Regions from separate parts of the Microaerobacter geothermalis genome, predicted to be linked through region 3. Evidence: a T-box and tRNA genes for the amino acid it is inferred to sense, from the RefSeq annotation. Region 3 holds a T-box; the other regions hold tRNA genes.
The links. A T-box is a leader RNA that pairs with one kind of tRNA and senses whether it is charged. The one in region 3 lies ahead of metG (methionine--tRNA ligase), so its partner is inferred to be a tRNA-Met.
Positions count from the first base shown of each region.

Region 1: it encodes a tRNA-Met, which carries the amino acid that the T-box ahead of metG (methionine--tRNA ligase) is inferred to sense. The anticodon was not compared.
Region 2: it encodes a tRNA-Met, which carries the amino acid that the T-box ahead of metG (methionine--tRNA ligase) is inferred to sense. The anticodon was not compared.

Region 1 covers NZ_JAKIHL010000019.1:28,686-38,511, reverse strand. The annotation lists gene fabI (enoyl-ACP reductase FabI) at 1-603, opposite strand, end outside; tRNA gene L1765_RS08755 (tRNA-Gly) at 885-959, opposite strand; tRNA gene L1765_RS08750 (tRNA-Leu) at 964-1,050, opposite strand; tRNA gene L1765_RS08745 (tRNA-Met) at 1,124-1,200, opposite strand; gene L1765_RS08740 (DUF2062 domain-containing protein) at 1,424-1,903, shown strand; gene L1765_RS08735 (hypothetical protein) at 1,935-2,150, shown strand; gene L1765_RS08730 (pyridoxal-phosphate-dependent aminotransferase family protein) at 2,223-3,404, opposite strand; gene L1765_RS08725 (SLC13 family permease) at 3,462-4,853, opposite strand; gene L1765_RS08720 (hypothetical protein) at 5,004-5,276, opposite strand; gene L1765_RS08715 (S8 family peptidase) at 5,286-6,236, opposite strand; gene L1765_RS08710 (hypothetical protein) at 6,369-7,802, opposite strand; gene L1765_RS08705 (HAD family hydrolase) at 7,866-8,993, opposite strand; gene ytfJ (GerW family sporulation protein) at 9,118-9,615, opposite strand; gene L1765_RS08695 (DUF2953 domain-containing protein) at 9,588-9,826, opposite strand, start outside.
Region 2 covers NZ_JAKIHL010000019.1:40,398-50,223, forward strand. The annotation lists gene L1765_RS08775 (GNAT family N-acetyltransferase) at 1-119, opposite strand, end outside; gene L1765_RS08780 (2'-5' RNA ligase family protein) at 116-634, opposite strand; gene L1765_RS08785 (phosphatidylglycerophosphatase A family protein) at 780-1,346, shown strand; tRNA gene L1765_RS08790 (tRNA-Met) at 1,623-1,699, shown strand; tRNA gene L1765_RS08795 (tRNA-Asp) at 1,704-1,781, shown strand; tRNA gene L1765_RS08800 (tRNA-Ile) at 1,939-2,015, shown strand; tRNA gene L1765_RS08805 (tRNA-Val) at 2,033-2,108, shown strand; gene L1765_RS08810 (DUF423 domain-containing protein) at 2,440-2,811, opposite strand; gene L1765_RS08815 (Fe(3+) ABC transporter substrate-binding protein) at 3,117-4,217, shown strand; gene L1765_RS08820 (ABC transporter permease) at 4,327-5,967, shown strand; gene L1765_RS08825 (ABC transporter ATP-binding protein) at 5,967-6,737, shown strand; partial or broken gene L1765_RS08830 (ArsR family transcriptional regulator) at 6,746-6,946, opposite strand; gene L1765_RS08835 (aldehyde ferredoxin oxidoreductase N-terminal domain-containing protein) at 7,199-8,290, shown strand; gene L1765_RS08840 (2-hydroxyacid dehydrogenase) at 8,746-9,726, shown strand.
Region 3 covers NZ_JAKIHL010000049.1:9,580-19,405, forward strand. The annotation lists gene L1765_RS14405 (YaaR family protein) at 1-305, shown strand, start outside; gene holB (DNA polymerase III subunit delta') at 321-1,334, shown strand; gene L1765_RS14415 (PSP1 domain-containing protein) at 1,306-2,109, shown strand; gene yabA (DNA replication initiation control protein YabA) at 2,132-2,470, shown strand; gene L1765_RS14425 (tRNA1(Val) (adenine(37)-N6)-methyltransferase) at 2,593-3,336, shown strand; gene rsmI (16S rRNA (cytidine(1402)-2'-O)-methyltransferase) at 3,339-4,253, shown strand; gene L1765_RS14435 (AbrB/MazE/SpoVT family DNA-binding domain-containing protein) at 4,318-4,569, opposite strand; T-box leader at 4,786-5,056, shown strand; gene metG (methionine--tRNA ligase) at 5,163-7,142, shown strand; gene L1765_RS14445 (TatD family hydrolase) at 7,164-7,931, shown strand; gene rnmV (ribonuclease M5) at 7,935-8,483, shown strand; gene rsmA (16S rRNA (adenine(1518)-N(6)/adenine(1519)-N(6))-dimethyltransferase RsmA) at 8,480-9,358, shown strand; gene yabG (sporulation peptidase YabG) at 9,437-9,826, shown strand, end outside.

The sequences.
Region 1 (9,826 bases), on a different contig from region 3:
TCCCTTCGCCGCCAAGGTCCTTATCGGGCCGGCGGAAATAGCGTTGACACGAATATTGTGGGGCCCCAGATCATTTGCCAAATACTTGACGTTCATATCTAAGGCAGCCTTGGCCACTCCCATTACATTGTAATTGGGGACGACACGTTCTCCACCCAAATAGGTGAGTGTGACAATGCTGCCTCCCTCAGTCATGAGCGGCTTGGCTTCTCTGGCAACGGCAACCAGAGAATAGGCACTAATATCCTGTGCCAAGGCATAACCATCTCTGGAGGTTTGTAAAAATTCTCCCTCCAATTCTTCAGTCTTGGCAAAAGCAATACAATGGGCAATCCCATGAAGTACACCTACTTTTTCGCGAAGGGTTGAAAAGGCATTCTGAATATCCTCATCTTTGGTAACATCACATGGAATAAGTATTACTTCCTCTTGAGGCAAGGTCTCCGCCAATTCCCTTACATTTTGTTCAAGACGTTCCCCCTGATATGTAAAAGCTAAGGTGGCTCCTGCCTTACTCAAAGATTGAGCAATCCCCCATGCAATACTTCTTTTATTCGCCACTCCCATGATCAAAAAATTTTTCCCCTGCAATAGCTGATTCATTTCTTTTCCTCCTCTATTCAGACAGTTAGAAATCATTATATCATTTGATCCCCTTCAATTTCAAATGATTCATTTGTCACTGACTGAATGATGTAGGAGGCTTAAATAGAAAAAATCGGCCACATAGCCGATTTCAGTATTAAATATATTATCCTATTTATTCAATGATGGAGCGGAAGACGGGATACGCTCGCTTCGCGCCCGACTTCGACGTCCCCTCCGCCTGTTCCAGGCTGGTTTCGAATCCCCTTGACTTAATTCCGGGGATGTTTATTCAATGATGGAGCGGAAGACGGGATTCGAACCCGCGACCCTCGCCTTGGCAAGGCGATGCTCTACCCCTGAGCCACTTCCGCAGATTGGTGCGGACGAAGGGACTTGAACCCCCACGGTGTTGCCACCACTAGAACCTGAATCTAGCGCGTCTGCCGATTCCGCCACGTCCGCATGTATAGGTGTGTAATATCATTTTATCCATCATGTAAAAAAAGTCAAGAAAAAGAAATTCTTGATGGAACCATGGTAGCGGCGGAGGGAATCGAACCCCCGACCTCACGGGTATGAACCGTACGCTCTAGCCAGCTGAGCTACGCCGCCACAATGATGATGCCGCTGATAGCACAAGACATAATTTATCATAACCGTTATAAATTAGTCAATAGAATTTTTTGGAATCCAGTTCCACTTCTATAGAAATGAATTTCGTCTGTGAAAATTTTTCTTTCCCGAAAAAAAGGAAAGAATATTATACAATTGGACAAGACTTCGCTATAATTAAAAAAGAAACGGTACAATATGAGAAAATCATAGGAGCTATTACATGCTAAAAAAAATTCTAAGAAGTTTACGCTTACAATATCTCAAATTATTGCGTACGAAAGGGGCTCCAGCCATTGTTGCGCGAGGATTTGCCATCGGCATCTTCATTGAGTTTATTACCTTGCCTACCTTGGGTGTTGCCGTTATTCTATTGTATCCATTGGTTCGATTGTTCAAAGGGAATCTGCCGGCATCCATTATCGGATTTATCATCGGAAAATTTATTATTCCTCTCTTTCTATACTTTAACTTAAATACAGGAATGATATTAATTGGAGATAAGGTCACCAAAGAGATGACCGAAGTTTCAGGATTAGCTCTGCTTAAGGAAAAGGGAGTTGCCCTTATCTTAGGAAGTGCCATCAACGGATTCATTGTGGCTATTTTTAGCTTTTTTCTGGTATACATTCTTTTAGGATTATACCGAAAAAAGAAAGAAAGGAAATTAATGGAAAAACATTTTAACGACCAAGGGAAATAATCCGTATAAAACAGATAAAGGAGAGTTCCCCATGTACACGAAAGAAACGATTGAAAAATTAATTGGACACAAAGGATTGCTTCGAATTTCATACATTAATGGAGATGATGAACTCACTTCAGATAGTGGTGTGATCCAATCCATTATTCGGGATGCCATGATTTTTGAAGTAAAGGACGGAACCATTGATCATGGAAGGAAGAAGGTTATATATTTTCGGTATATAAAGAATATTGAAGCACCTTGACGCAGCAAAAAGGTGACCTAATGGTCACCTTTTTTCAATCCCTCAAAAAGTATGGGCAGTATGATGCAGGAGTCAGTTTGTAAACATAAGATTATCGGGCCGAACCACGGATTCAATCACGCCCTTGGGAGCCTTGTATCCTTGTTCGCGAAGAACCTCTTCAAAGGCAGACAAGAATAAAACCACATTGCGGAGCTGACAGGAATATCCCATCAATCCTACTCTCCAAATCTTTCCTTTTAACTCTCCCAATCCTCCGCCGATTTCAATGCCATATTGATTCAACAAATTTTTACGGACAGCCAAATCATCTACGCCTTCAGGAATCACGATGGATGTCAGTTCAGGCAGTCTCTTTCCTTCCTCTACGTGAAGTTTTAACCCCATGGCCTCTATTCCATTTTGCAGGATTTTTCCATATCTCCAATGGCGTTCGATGGTTTCTTCCAATCCATCGTTAACAATGATTCTTAGAGCTTCCCTTAAAGCATATACCATAGAAATTGGAGCCGTATGATGATAAAACCGTTCTTTGCCCCAATAATTTTGGATCATAGAAAGATCTAAATACCAACTTTGTACCTTGCTTTTTCTCCTTGCCATTTTTTCAAGGGCACGTTCATTGAATGTAACAGGAGACAATCCAGGAGGCGCACTGATACACTTTTGTGTTCCGCTGTAACAGGCATCGATTCCCACTTTATCTATGGAAACATGAATTCCACCCAATGAAGTTACCGCATCAACCAGCAGTAATGCCCCATATTGATGGACAATATCCGCAATCTCCTGTAATGGTTGCAGAACTCCAGTGGATGTTTCTGCATGGACGACTGCTACAATGACTGTATCGGGATGAGCTTTTAGGGCCTCCTCGATCTGTTCAGGATATATGATATCCCCCCATTCCCCTTTTACCTGGACCACTTCCGCTCCACAACGCTCTGCAACATCCACCATACGGGTTCCAAACAATCCATTCACGCCAATCATTACTTTATCTCCTGGCTCCACCAGGTTTACAAAAACCGTTTCCATTCCAGCACTTCCCGTCCCTGACATAGCGACGGTCAATCGATTTTCCGTTTCAAAAACAATCCTCATCAACTGCATAGTTTCATTCATGATCTCCAAAAATGAAGGATCTAAATGACCTACCAAAGGAGTAGCCATAGCCTTTAGTACATGTGGATGAACATCACTAGGTCCCGGTCCCATCAATATTCGAGAGGGTGGTTTTAATTCAGACAACATCAAACTTCACTCCTTTTTTGGGCATCAGTCTATCCAATTGATTCCTATTCAAATCTATTATACATAACCAAGCCAATTCCACCAAGTAATGGCTAAAAGATAGGTCACGATAATACTTGCAAGGGTTAACCAAACCCCTGGCTTGAAAAAATCCTTTTGTGATAAAAAACCGGTCCCGCAAACAATCACTCCAGGGATGGTTTCCACAACAAATAAGAAGCCGAACAAGGAAGTAATCCCTGCTACAACACCCAATAACATTACAGGTGCACCGACTTGAGCACCAATGGCCAGAACTATCGGTACAACCGTCAACACAGCGGTTGAAACATTGGATGTGACCTTGTGCAGGAACTGGGTGAATACCGACACTGTCAGGACTGAGATTGCTGGAGAAGAAAATAAAAATAATGTAACATCAGTTTTTACCCAATTGGAGATACTATCAACCGCACCCGTTTCATAGAGGGCTTTCCCCAATGACAGGGTAATCGCCAATAACAGAAGTGTGCCAAATTTCACTTCCAACATCTCATTCCAATTGACAATGCCAATTTTGGGAAGTCCCATTAACACGGCTCCCATCAGAGCAGGGATCGCAGGAGGCCAACCGTGAATGGATTCCATGGTCCATAATAAAAAGACAAAAACCAATATGAAGATGGCCTTCATTTCATTCTTGTTTAATGGACCCATCTCCTTAATCAAATCTCCGATTTTTTCTCTCATATCTGGAAAAGAGTCAGATTCTACAGGAAACGATTTGTATAATACATACCAAGTAATGGGAATCATAAATAACCACAATGGAAATCCAATAATCAGCCAATCCAAATAAGTGACCTGTTTCCCTAAATAATAATTGATCAACTCCACGGTGATTACATTTCCAATGGCAGCCGGGATAATAGCGGTTCCACTTATCGTTGCTCCGTATGTAAGTCCCAGCATCAATTGTTTAGTCATGGGATTTTCTCGGGTTAAACCAAGGATAGAAACAATAGAAAAAGTAATGGGAAGAACCATCGTCGTCCGGACAGCAGCGGCAGGGATAAAAAATGCCATCAACTGCGGGACCAAAATAATCCCTGCCAATACCCCACCTTTTTTGTGCCCTAAATGATAGAGAAGAAAATAGGCAAGTCTTTCCCCCAGGGAAGTAGATTCTACCCCTTTGGCTAACATCATTCCAGCTACAATTAAGAATATGGCTGGCGAAGCAAATCCCGAGAGTGCCGTTTCAAAAGAAACCGAACCCGTAACAGGAAGAAGAAATAGAACCAATATCGCCGTCAAAGAAAAAGGGATAGGCTCAAATACCCATAGGATAATGGCACCTGTGGTAATGGCGATGGTCATTTTTGCCTCATAAGGAACTGAGGAAGGCAATTCAAAGTAAATAATAGCAAACGCAACCGCTGATAATATAATAATTATAAATTTTCTCACAGAAAAGACCCCTATCAATTTCCAGCCAAAAATTCTTTTGTTTTTCTTTTAAGGCTGTCCTTAATAAATTCTTCAGTTCCGTCTATATTCTATATAAAGCAAGAAGCCTACAAATTTCATGTAGACCTTAACGGGATGATCCTTTTTTTCTTAACTGATAAAAACTGAAGATTCTCCCCCAGGATTTTTCCAAGGGTTACAAAAGTAAATAAACCAAACCAATCCACCTAAATAGGCATAAGCTGCAAATCGGGGATAGGAAAGTTTTGAAATTCCAGCAAAATAAGCGGTAGTCCCCGCAGAGATGGTTCCAAGGTAGCTGATGAGAATCGTTAATTTGTACTCAAAATGCCCGGTATACACCAAAAAAACGGAAAAAGTAAGGAGCGTTTCCTCTGGAACCGGAAATCCGATTCTACCCATTTTTCAAATTCATCCAGATTTCAAACGGGTTAAATCGACAAGGAACCCGCCACCTTTTAGCGGACTGCTCCCTTTTTCCAACAAGTTCAGGATCTGCGATAGTGTATAGGAAGAATTATATCCTTTAAGAAGAGCAACGGCACCCGTAACATGGGCACAAGACATGGAAGTTCCACTTAAATTCCGATAGGTACCATCCAACCATGTCGACAAGATCGACACACCGGGGGCGTAAAAATTCACACCTTCTCCTCTGCTGCTAAAGGAAGCAATTTGATTGGATTTCGTCGTTGCACCGATACCAATGACTCCTGGATATTTGGCGGGATACTCCGCATCCCCGCCGGAATTCCCGGCAGAAGCAACCAAGATAATTCCAGCGTTTCTTGCTTCAGCTACCCCGAACTCCAAAATATTGCTTGGATCAGGAGTCCCAAAGCTCATATTCATCACCTGCATGTTGTGTTGAATGGACCACTCGATCCCCTCAAGTATATCTGAGAGAAAAGCGGAACCATCACTTTGAAAGCTCTTTACGGCATATAATTCCACTTCTGGAGCAGCACCTGCAATACCCAAATGATTTAACGAGGCACCGATGGTTCCAGCCACATGGGTTCCATGGCCGTTTTGGTCCCCAGAGCCGGAAACGAAGGAAACGCTCTCCTTCACCCGATCCTTTAAATCAGGATGGTTAGCATCAATACCGGTATCAATTACCGCCACCTTAACCCGATTCCCTTGGCTGATTCCCCAAACATTTGGAGCACCAATTCTTCGTATTCCCCAAGGAATAAAATCACGCTGATGGGTAGAAAATTGAATATTATCTTCCATTTGAATCCCGTAACGGGTTGAAACCTTCCATCTGGTTTCAAGGGTATGAACATACTCCACCGGTATTGAAACAACTTTTAATCGGGGCAAAATTTTGCAATCTTTTACCTGCCGTTTTTTCAAAGCCTTGCAAAAATATTGAAAGTCTTGATCCTTTTCAAATCTTACAACCTTGTGTATGATCCTCACTCCCTCATATGACAAATCACTTTATCATATGAGAGAGAAGTGAATGTGGTGAATCTCGTTTTGATACTATGGACCAGGTTTCATATAGAATGCCAAAATTTTCCCGTTTTTATCGGCCTGAATAATCATCATTCCATTCTTAAATAAATAGGTAACGAATGTGTTCGGTTCACCGTTCACAGATCTGCCGATGACCTCTTTATTGGGAATGCCATAAAGCTTTACAGCTGACTGAATAGATTGGCCGGTCTTAAGCCCCTCTCTGGTTTGAACGGTCTGGGATTTACCCATGTCATACACTTCAAAATAATTGATTTTCCCTCCACTCTGCCGAATAACCAAGTTTCCATAATCCAATACATCTGAATTTAAATTTCCTGATAATGGATTCCCTATCCATTCAACCAATTGATTGACGGAGGATGTATTTAAATTTTTCCCATTATAGGTAACAACCAGTTCCTTATCACTCTTTTTTCCCTGTTTATAAATGGTAATTTCCTCTACTTTGTCCTGATAGAAATAAATGTCCGCCTTCCCACGATATTTCCAGGTAACACCACTACCTTGGTTTACTTCATCCGGCTTACCCAGTTTCTTTGCCACATCTTCCTGACTTTCCCCTAAAGAGACACCTGAAAAAGAAAGAGAAAAATGAACATTCTCCTGCTGGCTCTGATCTGGTTGAGTGGAAGCTGGGTTCTCCGGGTTTATCGTTTGTTGATCTGCCAGTTTCAACGTTGGGGTCTCCTCTGGTTTTTGGGTTGGCTGATCAACAGGTTTCACCATTGGTTCGTCCACCGGTTTGGCAGCAGGTGCCACCGTCGCTTTAACAACCGTCTTCTGCTCAGATGACTGCTTGGTTATTGACGGAGCCATGGATGGCTCAGGTTCCTTCGGAGGTTGATACTCAATTCTCATTTGATCGAACAAATCATCGATGCTTATAGTGCTTCCGTCTCCGATCGGCAAAGGAGACCCCCCTTCTTTCAGCGGTTGTTCAATCATATTGGAGTCCTCCGCTTCAGCAAAGGCTTTAGTAGTCTCCATCCGCTCAGAAGCCAGTTTCCAAAGGTCCCCCTCTTTTTCAACCAATATTCGCCATTCCTTTTTGTCTCTGTTGGTGGTTCCGTTTATCCTCTTTTCAAGTGACACATCCAAATAAACTGTAGCTGTATCCCCATTCAAAAGGATCTCTTTAATCTGTATATTTGTTGCTTTTATCTCATCATTCTCATCCATTGTTTTGGAGAGCTTCAGATTTTCCTGATAGGACGAATTCGTTTTGGCCAAGTATAAAGAGGTGGCATAGGATGAAAAATCCACATTCCGATACTGATCGGTTACATGGAATAAGGTTTGAGTCATTTCCGTGATCTGTTCTTCAATACCGGGAACTGAAGCCGTTTTGGCTTGGGTGTTATTCTCCTTGCCACATCCGGAAAGAACAACCATCATGGCAAAAGCTAGGAATAAAAAAATCCATTTCTTCTTTTCCATAGATCAAGACTCCTCTCCGTGTATCAAGACTCCCCCCGAACAAACATCGTTCTCAGCATCACTTTAACTGATCACAGAAATGATATCCCTCATATCCTCCAAAATATAATCAGCATGTAATTTTTCAAAGGTTTCCCTTGCTTTCTTGCCGGATAAACCGGTTAATGTGGCCGCAAAATGGGCGCCAATCGCCCGGGCAGCCATATAATCTGCCACGGAATCCCCCACGATTAAAATATTGGAGCCATCCCGTAACGGCAGGGATTGTTTCAACACCTCATCATCCGGCATATTTTTCGTAAAGATTCCCTTGACATAGCAAAATGGCTGGGGCTTTGCCAAAGGGGCGTGTTCGGGATGAGCCTTTTCAGCATCCAATACATCCGAGGCAGTTACGATTCGTTCTCTTTCAAAAAAATCAAGAAGTTCCAGCTCCCCCAGGGGGACCATGGTTTCAATCGTGGGACGTCCAGTTCCAATTCCTAAAGAACATCCCATCTCCTTTAATCGAGAAAAGACTTCCCTCATTTCTTCAGGAGGAACAATAGGAATCTCTTCCTTCAAAAATCCTCTTTTCCCCTTTGTTCTCGCTTCTCTGCCGATGGATTTGGCAATTAATTGATCCCCTAAATACCATTCCTGAAACGTTTCCTGGCAAACATTCCACAACCTGCTGTTTCTTGAGAAAATGGATGTGTCTACTCCGATTTTCTCATGGGCAATCGTATTTAAATAAAGAAGCAATTCCTGTTTTTGTGCATCCCCTTTTGAAAAATCGGCCACAAATCGTGAAAAATCAGGCTGGTATCCCAGATCCTTTACTTTTTGTGCGATCATTAGAATCTCATCCACACCAATTTGCCGGGTTAAAATATTTTCGACAAATCGCTTATCCACCTTGGAATACTCAGCCAGCAGCAGAATCAATTGATGGGAAAAAGTTAAATAAACCATATCCCAGTTGGAGTTAATTCCCCTGCTTTTCATAAATGACAGAATTTCATCATCATGAAACATGCGGCTCCGAACCTGCCTAATCAGATCATGATCAGGAGAGGGAGTAAATGGTCCGGGCAACCCCAGGTAATGTTCATGAAACAACAGTTCCCAAACCGTTAACGCAGAGGCATCAAAATATCTCTCCTCACTAAGAAGAACCCCATCAATATCAAACAAAATCAAATTATACATACCTACCTCCAAATATCAGTTGATTTACTCACACGAACAGGAGCAGTTGACAAAAATTATAACGGTTCCTTAGCTGATCGCCAAGTCTTAATCTCAAAAAAATAAGCCTTCCCTCAAGGAAAGCTTAGATGATAAAAGTTTGTTCGGGTTCTTGTTTTGGATTCTTCTCCTGATCGTTACCGTCTTTTCCGTTTTTACTTCCGGATTGTTTTCCCATTTGTCCGGCCATCTTCTCAATTTTATCTAATGCCTGTGGGGCTAATTCCAATATTTTCTCGTAAATATGGGTTTGCCCTTCAAGAGAAATGGATTTGATTCCATTTTTCCCGACGACTAAAAAAGCCACCGGGGTAATGGATACTCCTCCACCGCTTCCTCCGCCAAATGGGTAACCGTTTCCCGATTGATCACCGCCCACTCGATTTGTTCCTCCTTGTTTGTCTCCATTTGGCTCAAATTCCGTTCCACCAGCGGCAAATCCAAAACCCACCCTGGAGATTGGAAGAATCACGCTTCCATCAGGCGTTTCTACAGGGTCTCCAACGATGGTATTTACATCGATCATTTCTTTTAAGTTTTCCATTGCGGTTTTCATTAAACCTTGGATAGGATGTTCTGCCATGGTTTCTCACGCCCCTTTTGTCTATTGAATAGGAGTTGAATACCTGCTAACATAGCATACCCCACACGAAATCTTACTATACAAGTAAACTCCGTGGTTAACGTGGAAAATTGAAAATTTGCAACCACATTTAATCTTGGAACGGTTCGTAACTTCAAATAACGGGTTATAGAGCCCACAAGCATGGTTTTTATTCCCCAAATCACCCCTG
Region 2 (9,826 bases), on a different contig from region 3:
TCAATCTCTTCAGGTACGTTTTGTTCCTCGATAAACACCTTTTTCCTCACCTTAAGGGCGTCTTGCCAATCTTCTTTGTTTTGGGCGATTTTAAATGTTAATTGATCTGTCGTTCTCATTCCACTTCTCCTAATAAAAAAGTTTGATATACACTCCAGGTCTCATTTTCTAACTGATAGACCAAATGAATTCTGTCCACATAAGTTTCCAGGTTGAATTTGTTCATTCGTAATCTGCCATATACATCGAGAAGTTCAGAGGTTGACATGTCTTGACCAATGGTTAGATGAGGAATAAAACGATATGAAGTTGGTATGGGAATTTTTATTTCGTTTCTAAGAGATTGATGAAGCTTAATGATCTCAGTCTCTTCTTTTATTGCAAAATAAATGACTGGATTTGTAGGGTGAAAGGTGCTGACCTTATGAAACTGAAGTATAAATGGCTTTGTATTTTCTGTTATTTTTTTTATTGATGGGGTTAATTCCTTTATTTGAGGGTCATCCGCCTCAAAAGCCTCAATTAATGTTAGATGAGGGGGAATTAATGCATAATGGCTGTCATATCTTTTGCGATATGAGTTGGCCGTATCTTGTACGTTCTTATTAGGGAAAATCACAATTCCGTATTTCAAACCAATCCCTCCAATACGATTCTTAGCTAAATTTTAGCAAATCTCATACCATTTGCATACTGCCGAAAGTTTATCATTCAGACACATTTTACGATAAATATGATATGATGTTAGTATACCGTAAATGGCGAGGGGGACTCAAATCATGATGAGACAAGTTCACAGCAAAGAAGTAAAAGAAGCTTGTTTAAAGCGTTTAAAAGATAGAGGGGTTACCGTTGAAGATATTGCCGAAGTGGTATATCTGATGCAGGCACCATACAACGTAGATCTAAAGATGGAATCCTGCGTAGAAAGTGTTGAAGCGGTTTTGGAAAAGAGAGAATTGCAGCATGCCATTCTTGTTGGAGTAGAATTGGATGTCCTTGCTGAAAAGGGGATGTTATCTGAACCACTTCAGTCTTTAGTAGAAAGTGATGAGGGATTATTTGGCTGTGATGAAACGTTAGCACTGGGTTCCGTATTTGGCTATGGAAGTATTGCGGTAACCACGTTCGGTCACCTTGATAAACAAAAGATTGGAGTTATTAAACGTCTCGATACGAAGAGTGGAAAAGGAGTTCATACTTTTTTAGATGATTTGGTCGCCAGTATTGCAGCCTCAGCATCCAGTCGCTTAGCCCATCGTCTTAGGGATGAACAGGAACAGGAATTGGAACAGAGAAAGCAACGGATAGAAATGGTTGATGAAAAAAACAAGAACGTAGGATAGTCTAAGTATTCATTAATCCGATGGCTAATCGCCACTATGACTTCTACTTCTAAGGTGGGAGATAAGTGGTGATTAGCCTCTAGTTAATTTTAACTTGTGCCGTAGAACGATTGAGGTATAATCATGAGAAAAAAGCTATGTATCATTCACGAGTGAATTTTTGACGAATAAAATAATTGGAATCAGAAACTTGCGATTAGGGGGTTGATTTCTTTCGTGAAATGGTGTATATTTAGTCTTGTCGCTGAAAAAAACATTTATTTCAGCATGTAATGACGCGGGGTGGAGCAGTCCGGTAGCTCGTCGGGCTCATAACCCGAAGGTCGCAGGTTCAAATCCTGCCCCCGCAACCAAAGTGGAGCTGTGGTGTAGTTGGCCTAACATGCCTGCCTGTCACGCAGGAGATCGCGGGTTCGAATCCCGTCAGCTCCGCCATATATGAAATTCTTCGTAGCCCTTTAATCAAAGGGATTCGAAACCAGCCTCGTAAGAGGCGTAGGGGGCGTCGAAGTCGGGAACGAAGTGAGCGTATCCCGTCAGCTCCGCCATATATGAAATTCTTCAACTTTTAACACTGTTTTGTATGTTCTGTGGGCCTTTAGCTCAGTTGGTCAGAGCGGTCGGCTCATAACCGATTGGTCACAGGTTCGAGTCCTGTAGGGCCCACCATTTCTATTAATAGATGTGACTCGGTAGCTCAGCCGGGAGAGCACCATCTTGACAGGGTGGGGGTCGCTGGTTCGAACCCAGTCCGAGTCACCATACATAAGAGATTGAAACCCTTGATAATCAAGGGTTTTTTGTTACGTTTATGTGAGAATGTGTTGACCCTCTTTCACTGCCAATTATTAGGGTATCATCTCTTACCTCAAATTTCAGTTCGCTTCCTTATTTTATCGAAATCGCTTCTCATAAGGCTTCGGCAGCCAAATTACCAAACTGTTACCCCATTTTTTGCACTCGCATTTCTCCCACTCCTCCATTTGTTTATAAATGGATAATTTTAGTGAGTAGCGGAGAACCTTCAAGGTCGACTTCCCCATGCTGGATATGCTGTTTTAACAGAAGTTAGTTTATGGGATCGTAGGAGTACTCACCCTCTGATGGCTGCTAACGCAAGCAAAATCCAGCCAAGTAAAAAGGCTACTCCCCCGAAGGGAGTAATTGCTCCTAGGACCTTAATCCCGCTTATACTTAAAGCATACAAACTTCCTGAAAATAAAAGAATTCCGATTTGAAACAACCATCCTGACCAATTCATGAGTGATATGGCCCCCAATCTGTCAGATAAAATGGCAATAAAGATCAGGGCAATCGCATGAATCATTTGATATTGAACGCCTGTTTGATAAATAGCCAGCAAATCGGGAGAAATTTTCCCTTTCAGGCCATGGGCTCCAAAAGCTCCTAATGCCACAGACAAAAACATATTTAAGCTGCCGAGAATGACGAATAGCTTTAACATCAGCGTCTCCTAACCTTTAGAAAATTTTTCATTGTTACAATGATACAAATACTATACCCTTTTCCAAATTCGTACACAAGTGATTCCTCATCTGACAGTATCGATCCTTATTTGGAAAAATCGCCTAGTCCTACAATTTATCAATCTAAGTTTTCCAACTTTTTTTCTGCAGATGAAGGGTAAAAGTGACAAATCACTAACACTCTTAGCTGTAAAGCAAAAAAGTTTCTTTACATGATAATGATTATCATTATAATTAGTAGTTGAGAACAATCTCTTATTGTAACGTAAGGGGGATACATATCATGAAAAAACAATTTCTCTTCTTGGGAGCCATCTTTTTAGTAGCATTGTTGGTTTTGGCGGGATGCTCCGGCACAGAAGGTGTGCAAACCACTGAATCGTCTTCTCAAGCTAACAAATCTACTAGCAACAATGAACAAGCGGAAGATAAAGGTGTAGTTAATCTGTATACTAGCAGACACTACGATACCGATGCGGAACTTTATAAAATTTTTACAGAGCAAACTGGTATCAAAGTTAATGTAGTTCAAGGAAAAGGCGATGAGTTGATGGAGCGCCTTGACCGTGAAGGAGCAAACACTGAAGCTGACGTATTTATGACGGCGGATGCAGGTAATTTGTATCGTCTGAAAGAAAGAGGATTATTGCAAGCTGTAGAGAGCAAAACATTGGCTGAAAATATACCAGAACAATTGCGTGATGTGGATAATCAGTGGTTTGGCTTAACCAAAAGAGCACGTGTTATCGCCTATGCCAAAGACCGTGTGAGCCCTTCCGAGCTGTCCACTTATGAGAATTTGACTGATCCGAAATGGAAGGGGAGGATCCTGGTCCGTTCTTCCAGTAATATTTACAACCAATCGTTGCTGGCTTCATTCATCGAGTTAAACGGTGAGGAAAAAGCGAAAGAATGGGCGAAAGGAATCGTTGCCAATATGGCAAGGAATCCTAAAGGTGGCGATACTGACCAGATCAAGGCCCTCGTGGCTGGCGAAGGAGATATTGCTATCGTCAATACCTATTATTATGCCAGATTATTAAATTCGTCCAATCCCGAAGATGTAAAGATCGCAGAAAAAGTAGGTGTTTTCTTCCCGAACCAGCAGACCAATGGGACCCACATTAATATAAGCGGTGTCGGAGTAACAAGGTATGCGAAAAACAAAGAAAACGCGGTGAAGTTCATTGAATTTTTATCCAGCGTGCAGGCACAGGGACAATTTGCGGAAGGTAATAATGAGTATCCGGTAAATCCAGCGGTACCTCCTTCCGATCTGTTAAAGTCGTGGGGAGACTTTAAAGCGCAGGATATTAATTTGACCATACTTGGTGTGAACAATGCCCAGGCGATTAAAATATTTAATGAAGTAGGTTGGAAGTAACAAGGGCCTCTTTAAGAAAGTGACTTACCGTATCACTGGAAGGTGATACGGTTACATTACTTTTCATTCGGGATTACAAGTTGATAAATTATTTAAGGTCGTGTGAAAGATGAGGCTGATACAACAATTAAAATTACAGCTCAATATATGGGCTATTCTTAGTTTTCTAATTATATTAATCATTCTGCTGCCTAATTTAATGATAGGTTTGCAGGTATTCTCTGAACCGAATGAGAATTGGCAGCACATTAAAGATTACTTGTTAAAGGACTACGTTTATAATACCCTTGTTCTAATCCTCTTTACAGGAATTGCGGCTTCTGTGATTGGAACCAGTCTGGCATGGGTTATCTCGGTTTACAAGTTCCCTTTACGTAATTTCCTGAAATGGGGTTTAATTCTGCCTCTAGCCATCCCCCCGTATATCGGTGCTTATACTTACCAAGGCATGTTAAGCTATACAGGTATTATCCAGTCTACATTGCGAAACTCGTTTGACATACAGTTGGATCAGAAATATTTCGATATCATGACCATGCAAGGAACAGTATTTATATTTACCATATTCCTCTTCCCATATGTGTATTCGATAACGAAAAGCTTTTTGTCCAATCAATCTGCATCGTTTTTGGAGAACGCTCGTTTACTGGGAGGTAGTCCCCTCGGAATTTTCTTCCGGGTTGTATTGCCTATTTCAAGGGCAGCCATTGTTGCTGGCGCAAGCTTGGTGATATTGGAAGTTTTAAACGATTATGGTGTTGTAAAATATTACGGGATTCAGACATTAAGTACTGCTATTTTTCAGACCTGGTTTGGGATGGGAGATCTTGATTCCGCATTTAAGCTCGCTGGTACGTTGATGTCCATCGTTATGATCATTTTGGTCCTGGAAAAGATTCTGCGTGGGCGTAAGCGATACAGTTACTCCACATCAAAGATCAGGCCTATCCAACCTCAACCGGTAAAAGGTGTTGCTGCCTGGCTGGTTTTTGCTTATTGCTTCGGCATTTTCAGTATTGCATTCCTGATTCCCTTTATACAATTAACGTTTTGGATGTTTATGACGTTTGAAAAGATCATTAGCCCAGAGTTCACCACTTTAATTATGAACTCGATTTTTGTATCAACGACAGCTGCCTCTGTGATTGTCTTGATTGCATTGATAGTTGCCAATTATACCAGACTGCAGGGGGGATTCATTGCAAAGCTGTTCTCCAAAATCACTGTGCTTGGTTACTCTATCCCCGGTGCTGTCATTGCGATTGCCATAATCACTCTTTTTTTAACGATTGATCGTATTATTTTCTCAATATCTGCTTCTTTTAATCTGACCCCTGTCTTCGTTTTGAGCACAAGTCTGCTTATGCTTGTTTCTGCTTACATTATTCGTTTTTTGGCGTTAGGTTATAACTCCGTCGAAGCAGGGTTTGAGAAAATAGGCAACCGTTTTACGGAGGCCTCAAGAACTTTAGGTGTGCCTATTACAGAAACCTTTTTCAAGGTTGATCTTCCTATGATGAAAGGAGCAATCTTTAGCGGATTTATTTTAGTTTTTGTTGATATTTTAAAGGAACTTCCGCTGACCTTGATTTTGCAACCTTTTAACTTTTCGACATTAGCAACGAAAGCATTTCAATACGCCAATGATGAAATGGTTAACGAGGCTGCATTGGCATCAATGCTGATTATTTTGATAAGTGGTGCGTGCATCTTTTCCTTTCACAAAATTTTAGATAAGGAGCATGATTGATGTTTGTTCAAATTAAAAACTTACAATTCCAATATAAAAACACAAAAGAAACGACGATTAAAAATTTCACATTAGATATGACGAAGGGAGAAATTGTTTGCATTCTTGGTGAAAGCGGGAGCGGGAAGAGTACCATTCTGAGATTGCTAGCTGGACTGGAAATCCCTGACGCCGGCTCTATTGTCGTTAATGGAAGGGTATTTATTGACGACCGTCATTACACTCCGCCTGAAAAAAGAGGTATTGGCATGGTATTTCAAGATTATGCTCTTTTTCCTCATATGACTGTAGCCAAAAATATTAAATTCGGATTAAGGAAATGGAGCCGGAAACAAAGGCAGCAGCGTCTTGATGAAATGCTGTCGTTAACCAACCTGGAGGAGTATAAAGACCGTTACCCTCACGAATTAAGCGGTGGTCAGCAGCAACGTGTTGCTCTTGCCAGATCCCTTGCTCCTTCTCCTTCCTTGCTCCTGTTTGATGAGCCCTTTAGCAATCTGGATGCTGACCTTCAGGTCAGAATCAGGGATGACTTGCGGAAGATTTTAAAAGAGACCGGCATCACATCTATCTTTGTTACTCACGATCAGAATGATGCCATAGCATTGGCGGATCGGATTGTTTGTATCAACAACGGAACCATTGAACGAATCGTAACTCCTACAGATTTACTCGAATGCAAATCTGCGAGCAAGATATACACACTTTACACACACCATAATAACAACCAGTTCATCAGGCATAGGCATTCCCATAATTCCAAACCATAGAACGTATATCAGTCGGAATCCCCAAGCTTACAAGTCGTTTCTACTGTACGGACCAATTCCTTGAGTATATAAACAGCCTCTTTTAAAGCGAGGGAGTAGTAGCGCTGCGTCCCTTTTTGTTCTATACTTACCAAACTGACGTCGCGCAGTACCTTTAAGTGGTGAGAAATAGCCGGGCGTGAAAGATTGGATTTCTCGGCAATTTCATTTTGATGCTCCGGTAATCAATGCTGTTTTTGACATGATATTACCTCACTTTTCAATAATTGTAGGTTGAATAGAATCAGATCGATATTCAACCGAAACGGAAACAGTCTGTCATGATGAGTCAAGTACAAGAATGGATGTCCGGTTTGCCCAACTACATTAAGGGTTTGTTTGCAAAACTAAGCTTCGAAAGTAGAGTAAATAAAATGTATTTATTTTATAGTTTAAACCAAAATATGAATAATTCCTGAAAAGTGTACAAAAAAGCATTTTCTATTAGAAAAATGATTGGAGGAATTAAGTTGAAGCTTCCTGGTTATCAGGATAAGGTTGCATGGATTGATTTATCTGAAGAGAAAATTGAGTATAAGGAAATTGGAGAAGATATTAAAGAAAAATACATCGGTGCAAGGGGTATAGGCAATAAATACGTCTTTGACAACGGTCCTAAGGTTAATCCATTAGATGCAGAAAATATGTTGGCAATCATGACTGGGCCGATTACAGGAACACAGGTAACAATGGGAAATAGACTTGCTGTTGTTACAAAATCCCCCTTAACTGGAACAATAACAAATTCACATATGGGCGGATGGGCTGCATCTAGAATCCGTTGGGCTGGATTTGATGGCTTCGTAATCAAAGGGAAGGCTGACCGGCCAATTTACTTATTTGTTGAAAATGGTCAAGTGGAAATTCGCGAGGCTAGCGATATCTGGGGCAAGGGTATTCATGAAGTAGTCCAAATCATGAGAGAACGTTACGGTGAAAAGGATCTAAGTGTAATAGCAATTGGACAGGCCGGGGAAAATCTTGTTAAGTTTTCCGCTATTCTAAACGAGGATGATAGGGCAGCCGGTCGAGGAGGAACAGGAGCTGTTGCTGGGAGCAAAAATCTAAAGGCTATTGTAATTAGAGGTTCAACCAAAAATGCTCTAAAACCAGAGCAAGGGGAAGAGCATAAAAAGGCAAGACAAACTGCTTTGAAAATGATTATGGAAGGCGTTATTACAGCACCCAAAAAAGGTGGACTATCGGTTTATGGTACGAATGTTCTAATGAATGTACTAAACGAGGTTGGAGGACTTCCGGCATATAATGCAAAGCAATCACATTATGAGCTTGCTGATGAGATAAGTGGTGAAGCATATCGAAAGGAGCTTTTGGTTTCAGACCCAACTTGTCATGCTTGTCCTGTCGCATGTAAAAAAGAGGTTGAGGTAAAAGAAGGGAAGTTCAAAACAAGTGTTGAATCCATGGAATATGAAACAGCTTGGTCATTAGGGGCAATGTGCGGGAATCCAATTTACCAATTACCTTTTCTAAGGTTTCTTTTTCACCAATAAATGTAAGATATAACCTGGGAAAGGAAATGATTGGTCCAGCATGATATGTTTCCTCAGGAGAGATTGTAACTGACCAATTACTAGCTTGGTGTAATAAAGAATCATCTTCATTTGTGATAACATCATCACTGGTTAAGTCAGCAATAACCTTTGTATCAAGCCCTTGTAAATGAATGATATTTCTGCCGTTTACTCGCTGGAGAGGCTTCACAACCACACTCAATGGATCAACAACTCCTTTTTGATATTTCTTAGTATGGATCAAATCAGGCGTATTATCACCAACTTTGACTGATATACTAGATTCGGGTACGATGCCGGTGGATCAAGCCCCGAATCAGGGCAGGAATTGCGGAGAATTTTGGAGTAGTATCTTAATATATGATAGCTTTATGGTAAAATAAGACTGGAATCATGGAACGAGTAGCGAAACCATGGAAAGGTGGTACGTCACTTTGAAGCCAAAAGTTTACATTACCAGGCGAATACCAAAAGAAGTGGTAGAAAAAATCGGCCAGCTTTGTGAAGTAAGGATGTGGGGAGAAGAAGATGTTCCTGTTCCGAGGCAAGTATTGGAGGAGGAGATTATTGAGGCAGACGGATTATTCTGTCTCCTCACCGAATCGATAGACGAATCTCTAATCAGTAGGGCAAAAAACCTGAAAGTAATTAGCAATATGGCTGTTGGGTATAACAATATTGATGTTGATGCCGCAACAAGACGGGGGATTATGGTTACCAATACACCGGGAGTATTAACGGAAACGACTGCAGATCTTACTTTTGCTCTATTAATGGCGACTGCCCGCAGAATAGTAGAATCAACTGACTATTTACGGAGCGGAAAATGGAAAACATGGTCTCCAATGTTGCTTACGGGACAAGATGTATATGGTGCAACTTTGGGGATTATTGGGATGGGGAGAATAGGGGAAGCTGTAGCCAAAAGGGCAAAGGGTTTTGATATGAAGGTTCTTTACCATAACCGGAACCGCAAGCTGGAAGCCGAGCAGACGTTTGATTTAGAATATGCAGATTTGCAAACTCTTTTGAAAGAATCAGACTTTGTCTGTGTGATGACACCCTATACTCCTGAAACCCGCAATTTAATCGGTGAAAAAGAGCTTTCCTTGATGAAGAAAACGGCGGTTCTGATTAACACCGCACGGGGCGGAATTGTCAATGAGCAGGCACTGTATGAAGCGCTGAAAAACGGAACGATTTGGGCTGCAGGGTTGGATGTATTTGAAGAAGAGCCGATAAAGCCGGATCATCCGCTTCTAAAACTGCCTAATGTTGTGATGCTGCCGCATATCGGAAGCGCGAGCATCAAGACTAGAACCCGAATGGCAGAAGTTGCTGCAACCAATCTTCTTCAAGCTTTATCCAATCAGACACCGGAGCATCTCGTAAATCGAGAGCTTGTTAACAGATAGACAGGACCGAAGCGCCAGAAATTCCTCACTTAAAGGTGGGAGAATTCTGGCGCATATAGGTTAAACAAGTTTCTTTGTCCAGAAATTCACAATAGATATT
Region 3 (9,826 bases):
AATTGTTAAAGAATATTGAAAGTCAGGGGAAGATTTTGGCCAATAGCAGAACAGTAAAAGATCTGATGATATATAAAAGCTTGGTTAAAAAATTTGTAAAAGATGCCGTAAACTCCGGATTATTCCTTAAAAAAGAACAGGGTTGGGACCTTCGGGGCAGGGGGAAGATGTTTACAACCATTAAGAAGATAGATGAACAACTTCTTCAACTGACCGAGGAAGTGTTGGCCAAGGAGAAAAAAGGAATTGATTTATTGGAACGAATTGGCGATATTAAGGGTTTGCTGCTTAATTTATATATTTGATAAGGATGATGACATGTGTCTTGGGATAAGATTCAAGGGCAAAATCGGGCAGTTTCAATGTTGCAGCGCAGTTTAAAAAATAAAAGAATTACCCATGCTTATTTATTCACCGGTGCCCGGGGCACAGGAAAAAGAAAAATTGCAATAGAATTAGCAAAAGCTTTGTTTTGTGAGAATGATTCATTAAACCCCTGTGATCAATGCAGAAATTGCAGAAGGATAGAAAATGGAAATCATCCTGATGTTTTTGAGGTAGTACCAGAGGGGAGGTCCCTTAAAATTGAACAAATGAGGGAGCTGCAGAGGAAATCTTCCTATCGGAGTACAGAATCCCAAAGGAAAATTTATATCATTCATCAAGCGGAATTCTTGACCCTTCAGGCAGCTAACAGTTTGCTTAAGTTCTTGGAGGAACCGACTTCCGGTGTTGTAGCAGTACTCCTTAGTGAAAACGAACATGCAATCTTACCTACGATTCGATCCCGTTGCCAGATCGTTACCTTTTCTACCCCATCACCGAAGTTATTGGCCGGATATCTCATGGATGAAGGATTCCATCCAGAATTGGCCCGACTTTCTGCCCATATTACGGCAGATTTGGATGAAGCCAGACAATTATGCCAATCAGAATTATTTGCACGGTTGAAGAACCTAGTGATACAATTGTCAGAAGAGATTCTTTTTAGGCCCAACCAAGCCTTTTTTACGATACAGCAACAATTTTCCGTCAATGATGAGTTTAAGGAGAATCTGCAATTATTTTTGGATATTTTTTTGTTATGGTGGCGGGATTTAATATTTATGAAAATTAACCATGCAGAAGGTCCGTCTATATTTGTAGAACAACAAGAATCTATTAAAAGACAAGGAAGTAAAATGGAGATAGATGATGGGATCAACGGGATGGAGAAAATACTGGAAGCAAAAAAGAAACTCTCATCCTATGCAAATCCTCAACTTATTCTGGAACAAGTGGTTATTCATCTAAGGAGTGATCGCATTGTATCAAGTAGTAGGAGTCCGCTTTAAAAAAGCGGGTAAGATCTATTATTTTGATCCGGGAGACTGGCCGGTTGAAAAGGATCAGCATGTGATTGTTGAAACGACAAGGGGAATTGAATACGGAAAGATCGTGATTGGTAAGAAGGAAGTTTCAGAGGATGACGTGGTTCTCCCTCTTAAAAAGGTGATGCGAATTGCAACAGAAGAGGATGCGTCACTGGTTATGCAAAATAAAGAAGAAGCCAAGGAAGCTTTTCAGATTTGCATGAAAAAGATTGAGGAACATCAGCTTGATATGAAGCTTGTTGATGTAGAGTATACTTTTGACCGGAATAAAATTATCTTTTATTTTACTGCCGATGGCCGGGTTGATTTTCGCGAATTGGTCAAGGATTTGGCAGCGGTGTTTAGAACCCGTATCGAATTAAGGCAGATTGGGGTAAGGGATGAGGCCAAAATGCTGGGAGGAATAGGTCCCTGTGGACGAATTCTCTGTTGTTCAAGCTTTCTGGGGGATTTTGAACCCGTTTCTATCAAAATGGCCAAAGATCAAAACCTCTCTCTAAACCCGACGAAAATTTCCGGTCTTTGCGGACGTTTGATGTGTTGTCTGAAATATGAAAGTGAAAATTATGAAAGTGCCAGAGAAGTTTTACCGGATATTGGACAGAAGGTGTTTACGCCAAAAGGTGAGGGGAAAGTGATCGGATTAAATATTTTAGAGCGGTTGGTTCAAGTTGAATTCATGGACGATCAAAAAATGATTGAATTTCCATTAGAAGATGTTGTAACTATGGACTAACTGTGAAATTGGGGTGGAGCTTGTGGATAAAAGCGACATATATACACAGGTAGCCGAAATGGAGGAGCAGTTGGGTAGACTTTACCGGGAAGTGAAGATATTAAAACAGCATGTGGTTGCGTTATTGGAAGAAAACAAAAGTCTATCCCTGGAGAACCAGAATTTGCGTGATATGATGGCGAATAAGGAGCAGGAAAATCAGAAAAAAGAAGAAAACGGGCAGAGAAATCATGTGGTAGGGGAAGGCTATGATAATCTGGCCCGGCTTTATTATGAAGGATTTCATATTTGCCATGTTCACTATGGAAGTTTGAGGACTGAGGGCGACTGTCTTTTCTGTCTGTCATTTCTAAATAAGTAAATGGGTCCATAGGGACCCTTTTTTATCTGTAGATGTGGGAAATTACTTTAGCACGAACTCGAAGGCTGTCCTTAGTGAATTCTTTAATTTCGTTTGTATACTTATTCACAATTGGAGGAAATATGGCCGATCAACTAACCCTATACGAGGATGAGCGAATTGACGATTTGTTAACAAATGATCTTAAGATTATTCAAAGCAAAAATGTTTTTTGTTTTTCCATGGATGCGGTTTTGCTTTCTCATTTTGTTTCTGTTCCGGTTAAAGGAAAAATTGTTGATTTATGCTCCGGTAATGGAGTGATTCCCCTTTTGTTAAGCACCAGAACAAAGGCCCAGATCACCGGGGTTGAGCTTCAACCACGAATTGTGGATATGGCATTGCGAAGTATTGCCATGAATCATTTAGACCAGCAGATTCATATGATACATGGGGACATAAAGGAAGCCCATCTGTTTTTGGAACAGGGGGGATATGATGTCGTTACCTGCAACCCTCCCTATCTATCCAAAGGAACAGGGGATCAGAATGTAAACTCCCATCTTGCCATTGCCAGACATGAAATTTATTGCAATTTGGAGGAAGTGATCATTGCTTGCAGCAAACTGGTGAAATCAGGAGGGAAGGTAGCATTGGTCCATCGACCTTCCCGCATGGTTGACTTGCTGTATTTTATGAGAAAATATCGGATAGAACCGAAAAGAATTCGATTTGTTCATCCCAGAATAGATGAGGCTGCCAATATGATTTTGGTTGAAGGGATCAAGGATGGAGGAGTGGAGGTCAGACTTCTTCCGCCGATGGTGGTATATGAGGAGAATGGAGAATACACAAGCGAGTTAATGAAAATATATTACGGAGGATAATCATGTTTATTCAGAGAAGCTATCAAGCCCTTGATGGAAAAGGAGTTTTATATCTTGTGTCCACTCCCATTGGCAATCTCGATGATATGACCTATCGGGCCGTACAGGTGTTGCGGGAAGCGGATATGATTGCTGCTGAAGACACAAGACAAACCCTGAAGCTTTTGAATCACTTTGCCATTGACAAGCCTCTTTCCAGCTACCATGAACATAATAAAAGACAAAAGGGGTCCCAGTTCATTCAATACCTGCGTGAAGGGAAAATAATCGCACTGGTCTCAGATGCTGGAATGCCTGCAATATCGGATCCAGGAGCAGATTTGGTGGTCCAATGTCTAGAAGAAGGGTTTCATGTCATTCCCGTTCCAGGAGCCAATGCAGCCCTCACCGGATTGATTGCCTCCGGATTATCCACCCAATCCTTTGCATTTTTTGGTTTCCCTCCTCGCCATGAAAAAGAAAAAGTTCAGTTTTTTGAAGGGCTTAAAGAATATCCTATGACATTAATATTTTATGAAGGTCCCCATCGAATCAAAAAAACTTTACAAACCATGAGAAAAGTATTTGGTTCCAGGAAAATCTCCATATGCCGGGAATTAACCAAAAAATATGAAGAGTTTATTCGCGGCAATTTGGAAGAATTGGATCAATGGTTTCTAGATGGAGAGCACCGGGGGGAATTTACCATTATATTAGAGGGGTATCCGTCAATTCATCGATTGAATCCATCGGTTTCATCTGGATCTCAGTCTGAAGATTGGTGGATTGGTTTATCCGTACATGATCATGTCAATCATTATATTCAGCAAGGGCTTCGAAAAAATGAGGCCATTAAACAAACGGCTTTGGACCGGGGCCTTCCGAAAAGAGAAGTGTACAACCATTTTCATCAAATGGATCATATTATCCCCCGGTAAAATGAATTCATCCCCCTGGTAACAAACAGGGGGATGATTGGAAGTTGGCTGTAAGAATAGCAGCTTATTTCACAGGTTCTGGGATCTCAGCCAAACAGTCGGAGCAGACTACCTTGCCTTTAAAATGGGTGACCTTATCTGCGTTTCCACAGAAGATGCAGGCTGGTTCATACTTCTTTAAGATAATACGTTCCCCATCCACATAAATTTCAAGGGCATCTTTTTCCCCAATTCCTAAGGTTCTCCTTAATTCAATGGGGATCACCACTCTTCCTAGCTCGTCCACTTTGCGAACAATCCCGGTTGATTTCATCATTTTACATCCATCTCCTCTCAAGATCATCATTTTTAACATATGATTACAAATGTCGTCAAAATTCGACAAATTTTTCTCATTCTCATAATACCAACCTTTCCCATTCTAGTCAATACTTTTCTAAGTCTCCAATAAGTTAGGGTGATTTTTTCCTTCCCTTGACAGAGACCGATGAATTATGTATATTTTTGGCTAAGATATTCAAACAATATGATAAACGAATCGATGAAGGGAAGAGTAGTCTTTGACCCTTATTGCAGAGAGCCGGTGGAAGCTGAAAGCCGGTATAAGTGGGATAAGATGAAGATGGTCCCAGAGAATTGCCTTCGAATTTCTTTCAATAAGGAGTTTGAAAACGGGATTGATTGAATTTAGGAGGGAACGTAACCCTGCGTTACAGGGGCAGTCTTTTGCTGGCAGAGCCTGTTATTGTAAGATAACAGGGAATTTGGGTGGTACCACGTGGGAATATTCCCTCGTCCCAATATGGGACGGGGGATTTTTATATATGGTTGGAACTAAAAGAATTTAGTTCCGCTTCTGTGGTATAAGTGACACATTTTGAAAAAATGAGAGCTTAAAAGGAAAGGAGAATGATTGTGAGTAAACGGACATTTTATATTACAACCCCTATCTATTATCCAAGCAATACACTGCATATCGGAAATGCCTATACAACCATAGCCTGTGATGCCATGGCACGGTATAAGAGGTTAAGAGGATTTGATGTTTTTTATCTGACAGGGACCGATGAACATGGGCAAAAATTGCAAAGAAGAGCTGCTATGGAAGGAAAAGATCCATTGGAATTTATTGATCCGGTGGTGGATTGGATCAAGGATCTTTGGAACAAGTTGGATATTTCCTATGATGATTTTATCAGAACCACGGAAGAAAGGCATAAAATTCCCGTTCAGAAGATTTTCCAAAAGCTCCTTGATCAGGGAGACATCTACTTGGGAGAATATGAAGGGTATTATTGTGTCGATTGTGAGGCATTTTGGACTGAAAGGCAGGCAAAAAAGGGAGAAAGATTTGTATGCCCTGATTGTGAAAGGGATGTAAACTTGGTAAAAGAGAAAAGCTATTTCTTCAAGATGTCTAAATATCAGGACAGGCTTCTAAAACATATTGAAAGTCACCCTGATTTTATCCAGCCTGAATCGAGACGAAATGAAATGGTCAACAATTTTTTGAAGCCAGGTTTGGAAGATTTATGTGTATCCCGTACGACTTTTGAATGGGGAATCAAGGTTCCCAATGATCCTGATCATGTGATTTATGTATGGATAGATGCTTTAGCCAACTATATTACCGCCCTTGGTTATATGTCAGATGATAACAGTAAATTTAAAAAATATTGGCCTGCTGATGTTCATATGATTGGAAAGGATATTCTTCGATTCCATACGATTTATTGGCCTATTATTCTGATGGCATTGGATTTGCCACTGCCGAAAAAGGTATTTGGTCATGGATGGCTGCTTATGCCGGACGGAAAAATGTCAAAATCAAAGGGAAATGTGATCGATCCCAAATTCTTGATTGACCGATACGGGTCAGACAGCATTCGCTATTTTCTATTAAGGGAAATTCCCTTTGGACAAGACGGAGTATTTACTCCGGAAGCCTTCATTCAGAGGTTAAATTATGACCTGGCCAATGATTTAGGTAATTTAATCAGCAGAACCTTTGCCATGGTCGAAAAGTATTTTGAAGGGATCATCCCAAAGCCCAGCCAGAGGGGAGAATATGATGATTCCCTTATCCAAATGGCGGTGGAGACTGCAGCCAAAGTAGAGGAATACATGGATCAAATGGTATTTGGTTCCGCATTGTCCCATCTTTGGCAATTTATCAGCAGATGCAATAAATACATTGATGAAACGATGCCTTGGGTATTGGCCAAAGATGAGAAAAATCGTGACCGTTTAGGGACCGTCTTATATCACTTGGCTGAAGGAATTCGCATTATTTCCATTCTCCTGCAGCCCTTCATGACAAAAGCTCCAAGGAAAATTTGGAGTCAGCTGGGGATAGAGAACCTGGCCGAAATCACCCGGTGGGATTCTGCTCGCCAATGGGGTTTGCTCCCGGCAGGAAATAAAATGATCAGAGGCGAGGCCCTTTTCCCGCGATTGGATGTAGAAGAGGAAATGAAGGTGATTGACGCTTCAACGGCTGAGGCCAGAAAGAGAGCGGAGGAGAACAAAAAAAAGAAAGAGGCTTTGGAAAAAAAAGAAATGAAATCACAAATTAATATTGACGATTTTTCAAAGGTAGAATTAAGGGTGGCCCAAGTATTACAGGCTGAACCGGTACCTAAAACAGATAAATTATTGAAGCTTCAACTGGATTTAGGTTACGAAAAAAGGCAAGTGGTATCAGGGATTGCAAAGTTTTATAAACCGGAAGAATTGCTAGGTAAAAAGGTTGTTTGTGTCACCAATTTGAAACCTGTGGTTTTAAGAGGGGTAGACTCAAACGGAATGATTCTAGCTGCCAGTGAAGGGGATCAATTAACCCTGGTTACCGTACCTAATTCCATGCCAAATGGAGCCATAGTAAAGTAGAATAGAAAGGATGAACAGATATTGCTATTTGATACTCATGCCCATTTAAATGACGAGAAATTTAACGACGATCGGGATGAGGTGATTCAAAGGGCCCTTGATAATGGAGTTCGTTATATTGTGAATATCGGATATAACCGGGAGACCATTCCTTCCTGCTTGGAATTGGCTGAAACCTTTCCATTTATCTATGCCGCACTGGGGTGGCATCCGACGGAAGCAAAAGAAATGAATGAAGAAGATCTTGATTGGTTACGAAATTTGATGACTCATGATAAAGTGGTTGCTGTTGGGGAGATTGGTCTCGATTATTATTGGGACTACTCCCCTCAAGATATCCAAAAAGAAGTCTTTAGGAAGCAAATTGCTTTAGCAAAGGAAGTAAAAAAGCCAATTGTAATTCACAACCGGGATGCCCATCAGGATATCGTTGATATCTTGAAGGAAGAAAAAGCATATGAAGTGGGGGGAATTATGCACTGCTTCTCGGGAAGCTGGGAAATTGCCAAAATGTGCATGGATATGAATTTTTACATTTCTTTCGGCGGTCCGATCACATTTAAAAATGCGAGAAAACTGAAAGAAGTGGTAAAAGAAATTCCCTTGGACCGGCTTTTGATAGAAACAGACTGTCCGTATCTAACTCCGGAACCTTATCGGGGAAAAAGAAATGAAACTGCTTATGTCAAGTATGTGGCGGAAGGGATGGCACAATTAAAGGGTGTTGAATATGAGGAGTTGGCTAAGGTAACCATGGAAAATGCAAAAAAAATATTTCATATCAGGTGAAGCATGATCAAAGAAGTGATTGTTGTTGAAGGAAAAAATGACACCATTGCGGTAACAAGGGCTGTTGAAGCCGATACGATAGAAACTGGCGGTTTAGCCATAACAGAAGAACTGATACAGAAGCTGAAGTTGGTTCAGGAAAGAAGGGGAATCATCATATTCACCGACCCCGATTATGCGGGGGAGAGAATTCGCCGTGTACTGAGCGAGAGGGTTGAAGGATGTAAGCATGCCTTCCTCCCAAGGATTGAAGCATTAGAAAATGGGGATATTGGAGTTGAAAATGCTTCTCCCGAAGCGATTAAGGAAGCTTTGCTAAAGGTGCGGACAGAGGCGGATGATAGGTTTAAGTCTCCGATTACTTGGGATGAGATGGTTTCATTTGGGTTGACGGGCGGTAAAGGCTCAAAGGAAATGCGAATGGTTTTGGGGGATAAGCTGGGGATCGGGTATGGAAATGGACAGCAATTTTTTAAGCGATTAAGGGTTTTTGGCATCTCAAGGGATGAATTTTTATCAGCCTATACGTCGGCAGCGGAGGAAAGAAAATGAAGGAGATTGCAACGCCCAGCCGGACCACTGAGATTTTGAAAAAGTATGGCTTTCAATTTAAAAAAAGCTTGGGTCAGAATTTTTTGGTTGACATTAATATATTAAAAAATATTGTGAAAAAAGCAGAATTAACGAAAGATAAAGGGGTTATTGAGATAGGGCCGGGCATTGGGGCTTTAACTGAACAACTGGCTCAGAGCAGTGGAAAAGTACTTGCCTTTGAGTTGGATCAACGGTTAATTGAAATCCTCAAAGATACCCTTCAGCCGTACTCCAATGTGGTGATCATTCATCAGGATATTTTGGCTGCAAATCTTATTCAAGAAATTCACCGATACTTATCTCCATATCAAAAAATCAGTGTGGTTGCCAATCTTCCTTATTATGTGACCACTCCAATTCTGATGAAACTATTACAGGATAGGCTTCCTTTGGAACATATTGTGGTGATGATCCAAAAAGAAGTGGCTGACCGGATGACAGCTAAACCAGGTTCCAAGGACTATGGTTCCCTAAGCATTGCCATCCAGTATTACACGGTTCCTTCTTATGAAATGACCGTACCCAAATCTGTATTTGTTCCCCAGCCCAAAGTGGAGTCTGCGATTATCAAACTTACCCTACGTGAAAAACCGGCTGTTGAGGTAATCGATGAGCCTTTATTTTTTCGGGTCATTAGAGGTTCCTTTGCTCATAGGAGAAAAACCTTAATGAATAACCTGTTAAATAATCTCCATTTAAGGGGACAAAAAGAACAAGTTAAAGCGATTCTTGACTCTTTATCTATTAATGGCGGTAGAAGGGCAGAAACATTATCCATCGATGAATTTGCTGCAATAAGTAACCGTTTTGCTGAACAAAAGATGATAAAATAATCTTGAGCAATGGATAGACGAATCACCCTTCTTTGGGCTCTGGCATACATATGTAGAGCAGGAAGGAGGGTGGTTTTTATGATTCATATCGGGGATATCGTCGCCCGCAAATCCTATGGTCATGATATCTTGTTCAAGGTAGTAGAAATTAACAAGGCAAAAGGAATCGCAGTAATCAAAGGAATTGAATACCGATTATATGCTGATGCTCCCCTTGATGATCTAATCAAAATGGAGTCGGAAGAAATTGCAAAAAAAAAAATGGCAATTCAAAACTGGGAAGAGGAATCAAAACGGCTCATCACTCAGGAGAGGAGGCTGATGCGGGAAAAGCTTGAATGGTTTCAAAGAGAGACGAATCCGGCATCTCCTTCATTCATAGAATTACCAGGTAAAGTCCTTCACTTGGATGGGGATCCTGGTTATTTAAAAAAATGTTTGCAGAGCTACAAAGAGATGAATATTCCA